Regions from separate parts of the Mycobacterium sp. NTMscope_Eco_3 genome, predicted to be linked through region 1. Evidence: riboswitches for the same ligand, from Rfam matches in the RefSeq annotation. Region 1 holds a riboswitch; each other region holds the start of a gene.
The links. Region 1 has a riboswitch for magnesium ahead of AC0KTM_RS14235 (Rv1535 family protein). Riboswitches for the same ligand answer to the same signal wherever they lie in the genome.
Positions count from the first base shown of each region.

Region 2: linked by a shared signal. The riboswitch ahead of AC0KTM_RS15355 (PE family protein) and the one ahead of AC0KTM_RS14235 (Rv1535 family protein) in region 1 are both predicted to bind magnesium.
Region 3: linked by a shared signal. The riboswitch ahead of AC0KTM_RS24210 (hypothetical protein) and the one ahead of AC0KTM_RS14235 (Rv1535 family protein) in region 1 are both predicted to bind magnesium.

Region 1 covers NZ_CDRJYZ010000001.1:3,115,799-3,119,024, forward strand. Annotated here, with positions in the region: gene ileS (isoleucine--tRNA ligase) at 1-799, opposite strand, end outside; gene AC0KTM_RS14235 (Rv1535 family protein) at 1,077-1,319, opposite strand; M-box (ykoK) riboswitch at 1,607-1,790, opposite strand; gene AC0KTM_RS14240 (NAD(P)H-dependent flavin oxidoreductase) at 1,871-2,995, opposite strand; gene AC0KTM_RS14245 (carboxymuconolactone decarboxylase family protein) at 3,071-3,226, opposite strand, start outside.
Region 2 covers NZ_CDRJYZ010000001.1:3,404,650-3,407,875, reverse strand. Annotated here, with positions in the region: gene AC0KTM_RS15360 (PPE family protein) at 33-1,253, opposite strand; gene AC0KTM_RS15355 (PE family protein) at 1,268-1,567, opposite strand; M-box (ykoK) riboswitch at 1,861-2,031, opposite strand; gene AC0KTM_RS15350 (hypothetical protein) at 2,027-2,224, opposite strand; one part of gene AC0KTM_RS15345 (IS3 family transposase) at 2,446-3,226, opposite strand, start outside.
Region 3 covers NZ_CDRJYZ010000001.1:5,205,860-5,209,085, reverse strand. Annotated here, with positions in the region: gene AC0KTM_RS24220 (acyltransferase family protein) at 1-521, shown strand, start outside; gene AC0KTM_RS24215 (O-methyltransferase) at 541-1,200, opposite strand; M-box (ykoK) riboswitch at 1,477-1,660, shown strand; gene AC0KTM_RS24210 (hypothetical protein) at 1,910-2,125, shown strand; gene AC0KTM_RS24205 (NRAMP family divalent metal transporter) at 2,197-3,226, shown strand, end outside.

The DNA of each region.
Region 1 (3,226 bases):
CCAGCACGAAACGCCTGCCCTCGGAACGCACCTCGACGTAGGTCACGTCGGGATTGACCGCGACGGCGAGGTTGGACGGCAGGGTCCACGGCGTGGTCGTCCAGACCAACAAGAAAGCCCCGTCCAGGTCGCCGCCCACCACCCGGAAGCCGACGGTGAGCGCGGGGTCCTGCCGGCTCTGGTAGACGTCGTCGTCCATCCGCAATTCGTGGTTGGACAGTGGGGTTTCGTCGCGCCAGCAATAGGGCAACACCCGGTAGCCCTCGTAGGCCAGGCCTTTGTCCCAGAGCTGTTTGAACGCCCAGATCACCGACTCCATATACGGCAGGTCCAGCGTCTTGTAGTCGTTGTCGAAATCGACCCAGCGCGCCTGGCGGGTGACGTAGGCCCGCCACTCGTCGGTGTAGCGCAGCACCGAGGCGCGGCAGGCGTCGTTGAAGGCGGCGATGCCCATGTCATCGATCTGGGACTTGTCGGTGATGCCCAACTGGCGCTCGACCTCGAGTTCGGCCGGCAGGCCGTGGGTGTCCCAGCCGAACCGGCGCTCCACCTTGTAGCCGCTCATGGTGCGGTATCGCGGGACGATGTCCTTGACGTAACCGGTGAGCAGGTGCCCGTAATGCGGCAGGCCGTTGGCGAACGGCGGCCCGTCGTAGAACACATATTCTTCGGCGCCGTCGCGGCGGGCGATGCTGGCGCGGAAGGTGTCGTCGCGGGCCCAGTAGTCCAGCACCTCGAGCTCGAGGGCCGGGAAGTCGGGCGCCCCGCCGGCCGGCTTCGGGTATGTGTGCTCGGTCAAACGTCGTCTCCTGTGCCAGTCTCCAGGCCTGGGGACGACGACGCGCTGGCTGCGCGAGCGCCGCGGTACCACCCCGCTTGCCGCGCTTTCGCGCGGCCGCTCATTGAAAAGGCTGTGACGGGCCTGCCCGTTCGGTTCTACTGAGCCGGTCGGCTGTTCTTCCGAAGGCTCCCCGGTGATGGCCGGATCGACGCCAGTAAATCTTATCGCGAGACTGCAACTGCCGACGCAAACGCCGAGTGAACCCGTCGGCAATTACAGTCTCGCGGTCGGACTGTCAGGCCCGAACCTCGAGCACACCCACCCGCCACAGCGCCGCGTACACGTGCCGCAGCGGAATGCTCAGCAACCGGCAGGCCCCGTTGACCAGCGGGTCGCCGCCCGGGCCGAAGAGCGGGTAATCGCTGCGGCGCGGCTCTTCCACGGGCTCGGGAACCTGGATTTCGGTGACGTCGGGAACCACCGTCAGGGTGCGGGCGGGCGCGACGGTGACGACTTCGTCGTAGAGAGCTGCGGTCATGATCGACTCCTAGAGGAGAATGCCAACGGGGACCAAAAAGGACTGACGTGTCCCGTCCCGGGTCGGTTCCGATCTCAGAACGCTTGGCGGATAAGCACTTAGCGTGTGCGACGACTCAGCCGAGAAGGTCGCGCCGGAGAACGGATCGGGACGAAACAGGGTTCGGACTTCGATCCGGACTATCGCTAGAACTCATGTGTCCCTCACCTCCTCGCGGTCGCGACGCATGCGGGGTCGCATGCGATCTAGGCGCAGCAAAAGGAGCAGAATCCGACGACCGCCGGAGATCCGCACCCCTCTCGTCAGAGCTTCGGCACCACACGACGTGTCCTGGCTGGAAAACAATCCAAACCGGAAGCCACCTGGGCTCAACCCTTAAGCCGGGAGGAGCTGTCCTGACCCGGGGCGTCTTTCGACGTTCGGGGTCAGTGGCCTGTATTCGTGTAGACGCCTCACCTAACGAGGTGCTTACCCGACCGATAATGCACGAGCGGTCTGACGCGGTCAAATCCCTGGATAGCGTGTCCGCGATTCGTTACCGACCGGCCGGGTCACTTCTCGACCAGGCCGTCGAGCCGGCCGATCGTGTCGATGAACTCGTCGACCATGTCGAGTACCACCGAGCGCGTCGGGCGGACCCGATCGAGCGAGCCCACCACCTGCCCGACGAAGTAAGTCGCCAGCTCACGCGCCTTGGCGCCGTCGTGGGCGGCCGCGGAGTTGATGCGCACCTGCGGCTCGGTGATCAGCGCGGTCTGCAACGGCATGCCCAGCGGGTCCGGGTTCTCCGGGCGGTCCCACTCCTCGGTCCAGGCGGTGCGCAGCATCCGCGCCGGCTTGCCGGTCATCGAGCGCGACCGCACCGTGTCCGAGGACGTGGCGGCCAGGAACTTCTCCTTGACCACGGGCACCGTCTCGGCCTCCTCGGTGGTCAGCCAGACCGACCCGCACCACACGCCCTCGGCGCCCAAAGCCAGCGCCGCCGCAATCTGGCGGCCGCGGGCGATCCCGCCGGCGGCGAGCACGGGCACCGGCGCGACGGCGTCGACGACCTCCGGCACCAGCACCATGGTCGCCACCTCGCCGGTGTGGCCGCCGGCCTCGGTGCCCTGCGCGACGATCAGGTCGACGCCGGCGGCGGCGTGCCGCTGCGCGTGGCGGGTGGTGCCGGCCAACGCGGCCACCAGCACGTCCTGGTCGTGGGCGCGTTCGACGAGGTCCGCCGGGGGCGGGCCGAGCGCGCTGGCGATCAGCCGGATGTTGTGCGCGAAGGCCACGTCGAGCAGCGGCTGGTAGCTCTTGGGCGAGATGTTCAAACCGCCCGCGGACGCGCGGGCTTCCCCGGCGGGCGCCGTCACGCCGTAGCGGGCCAGCAGGTCGTCGACGAACGCGCGGTGCTCGTCGGGCAGGAGGGTCCGGGTCTGGGCGGCGTCGATCCCGCCCTGCTCGGCGCCGACGTACTTTGGTGGCAGCAGCAGGTCGACCCCGTAGGGCTTGCCGCCGGTCTGCTCCTCGATCCACGTCAGCTCGCTGCGCAGCCGCGCCGGGCTGTGCGCGGTGGCACCCAGGACGCCGAACCCTCCCGCATTGGTCACCGCGGCCACCACGTCGCGGCAATGGCTGAAGGCGCAGATCGGGAATTCGACACCGAGCATCTCGGCGACCCTGGTTCTCATTGCCCGACGCTAAGAGTTCTCCCTTGATAAGTCAATCGCTTACGGCCCTGAGCAATTCACGCCGGGACTGCGGCCCTACGACCCGGGCGGGCGGCCGTCCGGAGGCCAGCTCGACACACCCTCCTCCAGCGGCACCTCGAGGCTCTGCAGGATGGACGAGACCATGCGCCACGCGCCGATGACCGTGACCAGTTCGACGAGAACCGTTGTGTCGCCGTTGAATTCGCGCTC
Region 2 (3,226 bases), 290 kb from region 1:
GAACTGAGGCTCGCAGCCGATCCCCGTATCTGCTATCCGGCGATGGGTGAGCGGGCCATTACGGTGAGCCGGAGCCCGTATTTGGGAGCACTGCCTATGTGGCTTCCGGCCGTGTTCGCCATCGGCATGCCGGGCATCATGGGCATCACACCTGCCGGAGCCGCGGTGAGGGGCGTGCCGCCCAGCCCTGAGGCAAGAGAGCTAGGGGGTGGGGTTAGGGCGGTCCAGCTCGCGGGCACCGATAGCGGGCCGATCGACGCGGCCCGTCCAAGGGCCGCGGATGCGGCGCCGCCGGGTCCCAGGCTCGTCAGACCCAATAGGCCTCCGAGGGGGCCGGTTGTGACAGCTTCTCCGATGGCGTTTCCCGCGGCGCCCCCGGCTGCGCCGGCGCCCAACAAACTCGTGAAGGCACCCAATGTGTTACTGGGCGTGTAAAACCCGGACGAGAAGATGGTGTTCCAGATGTTCGCGTTGGGCCCCCACTGGTTCCAGAAGTCGTTGAGCTGTGAATTCCCAGACCCACCAGAGCCAGTCAGTTGGCCGAGGATTTCCGAAAGTCCCGACGTCGACGACGAAGACGACGCGGGTGAAGCGAGGCTCTGCAACTTTGTGGGTACCGTGGAGGTCAGCTGTGACAGTGCCGTCTGCGTGCTCGTGCCTGCCGACGTAGCAGTGGCCTGGCTGACCGTCGCGGCCTGCCCGTCCAGCCCCGCCGCATTGGTTGTCTGTTGTGGCGCGGTGAATGGCGTCACCGTCGAGGCGGCCGCCGAAGCGGCGGCGTAGCCGTACATTGCGGCAGCGTCCTGGGCCCACATTTCGCCGTAGTGCGCCTCGGTGGTCGCGATCGCCGGCGTGTTCTGCCCCAAGACGTTGGTGGCGACCAACGCGCTCAAAAGGCTACGGTTGGCCGCGATTACCGGTGGGGGCACCGTCATCGAGTACGCGGTCTCATAGGCACCCGCGGCTGCGGTGGCCTGGGTAGCGGTTTGTTCAGCCTGCATCCCAGTCGTGTTCATCCAGGCGACGAGAGGTGCTGCGGCGGCCGCCATCGATATCGACGCCGGGCCGCGCCAGCCTTCGCTGCTCAATCTCGAGATCGTCGAGCTGTAGGAGGTTGCCGCCGAACGCAATTCAGCGGCCAGCGTGTCCCAGGCCGCGGCGGCGCTAAGCATCGGCGCTGAGCCCGCGCCGGAATACATTCTTGCGGAATTGATTTCCGGCGGCAACGCGCCGAAATCGATCATGACAGTCATTGGACACACTTCCTTTAGCCGGCCGCGATTGTGTTGAGGGCCTCGGTGGCGGCGTACGAAACGGCACTGGCCGCTAAGGTCCGCACGAACAGGTCACAAACTGCTGCGGCTTGTGCGCTCACCGCTTGATACAGCTGCGCGTGCGCAACGAACTGGGTCGCGGTCAGCGCCGAAACCTCGTCGGCCGCTGCAGGAATCACGCCTGTCGTAGGCGTAGATGCGGCCGCGTTCTGGGCGGCGAGCCCTGAGCCGATATTGCGCAAATCATTGGCTGTCGTCGCCAGTATTTCTGGCTGTGCGGTCACAAAAGACATCGGACTTCTCCTCAAGGGGAATGCAGACTGAAGCTGCGGCTGTGGTCGTGTCAGAGCACGCCAAAAAGACGCACGTCCACGAAGCGGGACGCGGGCGAGTGCGAACCGAAGCGGCGCAAGCCGATTCAGATAGTGGAAATGGTGCCGGGGCCGGATCCGAACGAAATGCTCATCGGACTCGGATAGGGACTATCACCGCGACTCATCTCGCTCTCACCTCCTCACGGCCAGGGCACACGGGGGTGCCAACAGTCGCACACCGGGGATGAGGCAACCCGGCGATTCAGCCGGGCGCGGCACCCCTCTCGTCACAGCTTTGGCACCACACGGCGTATCCGGCTGAGCCGGAAGCCACTTGGGCTCAACCCTTAAGCCGGGAAGAGCTGTCCTGACCCGGGGCGTCTCTCGACGTTCGAGGTCAGTGGCCTATGTCCGTGCAGACGCCTCACCTACCGAGGTTTATGCGAACGTTATCTTGGCACTCAAGGCGGCACCAGTCAACCCGGCGCGTTGACTCACCAACAATGCCCGCCTGCCCCCTTCGTTGTCCCAAAGAGAAATGCTGCCCGCGAAGTGGCGTGTTGAAGCGGCGAAACCGGTGCGGCGCAGCAGGCCCAGACGATGGGATTGACGGTGGGTGAACGCCAGCGTTTGCACCGGGCCTTTACTAGGCCGTGCTGGACATGCCGGCTGGCATGTGGCTGGCGCCGATGCTGGGTGAGCTGGTGAGGATCTTGCGGCGGTTCGGCGCACTGGACATTGATGGCGACACCGGGGGCGCCGCTATGACCGCGCCATATCGTCGGCCATCTATTGCCGTGTGGCGCCCGAAGGCGAGAAGTACGAATTGAACCGCCCCGAGTTCGATGCACACGCGGTTATGGGTGTGCAGCCTCTGATTGGGCTGTGTTCGTAGCGTAGTAGATCGTCTCGTACTCGGTCGGTGGGATGCGGCCCAGGCGGTGCATGAGCCGGCTGGTGTTGTACCAGTGCACCCAGTCGGCGGTGAGCAGTTCCACGTCGGTCAGGCGCTGCAGGGGGCCGCGCCGGAAGGGCGAATCCGCCCGGACGGCTTCGGTCTTGTACAGCCCTATCGTTGTTTCGGCCAGAGCGTTGTCGAAGGCGTCCCCGACAGTGCCGATTGAGGCCACCAGCCCGGACAGGGTCAAGGTTTCCCCGAACCGCACCGACGTATATTGCGACCCTGCGTCCGAATGGTGAATAGTGTTGCCCATCAATGGATTGCCTTCATTGAACCGCAGTTGCGCCGCATGCCTGATCGCCTGACGCACGAACCGGTCTTCCTTGCTTGCCGAGCAGGTCCAGCCCACGATCCGCCCGGCGTAGGCATCAATGGCGAACGCGGTGTAGACGAACACCCCGGTGGCCAGGCGCACGTAGGTGAAATCCGCGACGAGCAGCACGTTGGGGGCGCGCACCCGGAACTGGCGTTTGACCAGATCCGCCGCCCGGGTCGCGGCCGGGTCGGCCACGGTGGTGCGGACCTTTTTGCGCCGGGTGACCCCGCGCCAGCCGTTGACGCGCATCAGTCGTTCCACGGTGCAGCGGGCCACGGTGATGCCCTGGCGTTGCAAGTGAGCCCACATTTTCGTGGCCCCGTACAAGGACTCCGGTTTGCGCCGGCCGTGCTCGTCGGGT
Region 3 (3,226 bases), 2.1 Mb from region 1:
ACCGGTATGTGGGTCAGACGCTGGAGCAGCGATCCGAGTGCGACGGCTGGCCGATTCGATGGGCGAGGCAGGTCAGCCAGGACCAGCCCGATGTCGCGCTGCTGATCATCGGCCGCTGGGAAACCGTGGATCGCGTCAACGAGGGCCAGTGGACCCACATCGGCGACCCGACCTTCGACGCCTACCTCAACGGCGAACTCGAGCGGGCGCTGACTATCGCCGGTTCCACCGGTGTGCGGGTGGTGGTCGCGACCGTGCCGTACAGCCGCGGCGGTGAGAAGCCGGACGGCCGGCTGTATCCCGAGGACCAGCCGGACCGGGTCAACCTGTGGAACACCATGTTGCGCAAGACCGTCAGCCATCACCCGAACGTCGCGATCCTCGACCTGAACAAGAAGCTGTGCCCCGACGGCGTCTACACCGCCAAGGTCGACGGCATCAAGGTGCGCAGCGACGGTGTGCACCTGACCCCGGAAGGGGTGAAGTGGCTGACGCCGTGGCTCGAGGAATCGCTGCGGTAGCGCCGCGCAGGCAATTCTCCTAAGTGCCTGTGCGGCAGCTGATCTCCATGCTGTCGCTGTCGCGAACCTGGAAGTTGAAGCTGACGTAGCCGTTGTCCTGGTCGCGCACCCGGTCGAGATACGGGGCCATGTCGGCCGAGCTGGCGTTGTCGGCGATGACCAACGCACCCGTGGACAGGCGGGGCTCGAGCAGCTCGATCACGGGCAGGTACAAGTCTTTCCAACCGTCGAGCAGCAGAAAATCGATCGCCCCGTCCAGGCTTTCCAGCGTGCTCAAGGCGTCGCCCTCCAGGATCGTGATCACATCGTCCAAGCCCGTCTCGGCGAAGGTCTGCTTCGCGGCGGCGATCTTGGTGGCGCTGAGCTCGGTGGTCACCACCCGGCCGCTCCCGTTGTCACGCACCGCGGCGGCCAGGTGAACGGCGGAAATCCCGAACGACATCCCGAATTCGACGACGGTCGCCGGGCGGGTGGCGCGGACCAGCGAATACAGCAGCCGGCCGGCTTCGGGCGTCACCGGGATGTAGAACTCGCTCATCGCGTCGGCGCGCTCCTGGGCGGTCATCGGCTGATCGAAGGTGCCACGCCGCTCGCGCAAGAGCGACATCTGGTTCTTCGACTCGGCGTACATGCGGTCGAGCGCCGATGCGACCCGCGGATCCTGCAGGGTTGTGGTCATGTCGCCGAGCGTAGCCCGGCGACGGTGAGCGCCGGAACGGCGCGAGTGAGGAGCGGGCGATCGAACCGGGCCCGGCGACGGTGAGCGCCGGAACGGCGCGAGTGAGGAGCGGGCGATCGAACCGAGGGCGGCGACGGTGAGCGCCGGAACGGCGCGAGTGAGGAGCGGGCAATCGAACCGAGGCAGCCCGGGTGGGCGCTGGGGGCGCGACGGCGGCGCCACGCTCAGCGCAAATGAGTTTGACGAGCCCGGGCCGCGGTGCCACTATGGACTCCGCAAGCACCTCGGTAGGTGAGGCGTCTGCATGGATACAGGCCACTGACCCCGAACGTCGAGAGACGCCCCGGGTCAGGACAGCTCTTCCCGGACCCAAGGGTTGAGCCCAAGTGGCTTCTGGACGACCATCGGCTCCGTCCGGATACGCCGTGCAGTGCCGAAGCTCCGACGAGAGGGGTGCGACCGGCGGCGTTGGTGCCGTCGGTCATTCGTGCCTCTCTCGTTCAGGTGAATGTGATGACACCCGCGTGTGTCCCGGCCGTGAGGAGGTGAGGGCGAGATGAGTCCCGGCGATAGTCCGCATCCAAAATTCGTTTTGTCCCGATCCGGCTCCGGCATTCCTTCCGCCGCCTGACCTTCCTTCCGGTCCTGCGCGGCTGACACGTTCCACGGACGGTGTCGACGCCGATCGGACCTCTGGCAGGAGAAGATCATGGCTTTTGTTGTTACGCACCGTTTTTCCGCCGCCCCCAGGGGACGCGGCCGGTCGATGCTGCGCGCGGGCCGGTTGCTGGCCGACAAGTTGCACCTGCGGGCCAACCTGACCCCCCAGGAGCGGGCCAACCTGTACGTTTCGCGGATGCCGATCGCCGTGGTCACCGCCTCGCTGGGCGGACACGTGTCGGGCCGCCCCGACAACCACTGGTGATCCGTTCCCCGCATCGGGCGCATCCGCATTCCTCACCGCGAGGTGAGAACGATTCGTACAGCGAGGATCAGATGACTTCGATCCACACCCGCGGCGGCCGCCGCAGCCTTATTTTCGGCCGTTCGGCCGCCGCGGTGGAGACCCCGCACGCCGAGGAGCAGGGGCCGACGGTGCTGGACACCGCGCACGTCGGCGACATCGTCGGCGCGTTCGGCCGCATCGGGCGCGACGGCACCGGGGGCACCACGAACGGCCGCTGGCGGCGGCTGAAGACACTGGCGGTCATCAGCGGTCCCGGCCTGATCGTGATGGTCGGCGACAACGACGCCGGTGGCGTCGCGACCTACGCCCAGGCCGGCCAGGACTACGGGATGGGCCTGCTGTGGACGCTGGCACTGATGATTCCGGTGCTGTACGTGAACCAGGAAATGGTGCTGCGGCTGGGCGCCGTCGCCCGGGTGGGTCACGCGCGCTTGATCTTCGAACGGTTCGGAAAGTTCTGGGGCGCCTTCAGCGTCGGTGACCTGTTGGTCTTGAACGCCCTGACAATCGTCACCGAATTCATCGGTGTGTCACTGGCTCTCGGTTTCCTGGGCTGCCCGAAGTTCGTCGCCGTCCCGGCCGCCGCGGTGCTGCTGTTCGCCGTCGTGGCCGGGGGGTCGTTTCGCCGCTGGGAGCGGTTGATGTTCCTGCTGATCGCCGTCAACGTGCTGATCATCCCGATGGTGCTGCTGGCGCACCCGGCCCCGAAAGCGACTGCGGCCGGCCTGATTCCGCAATTCCCCGGTGGGCTGAACTCGACCGTGCTGCTGCTGGTGGTCGCGATCGTGGGAACGACCGTCGCGCCGTGGCAGCTGTTCTTCCAGCAGTCCAACGTGGTCGACAAGCGCATCACCGCGCGCTGGATCCCTTACGGGCGAGCCGATTTGGTGATCGGGATCGTCGTGGTCATGGTCGGGGCGACGGCGCTGATGGCGGTGACGGCGTTCGGATTGGCGGGCACCGCCGATGCCGGCCACTTCACCGACGCGGGCGCCGTCGCCGCCGGGTTGTCCCGGCATCTGGGCGGCACGGTGGGGGCGCTGTTTGCGATCATCCTGC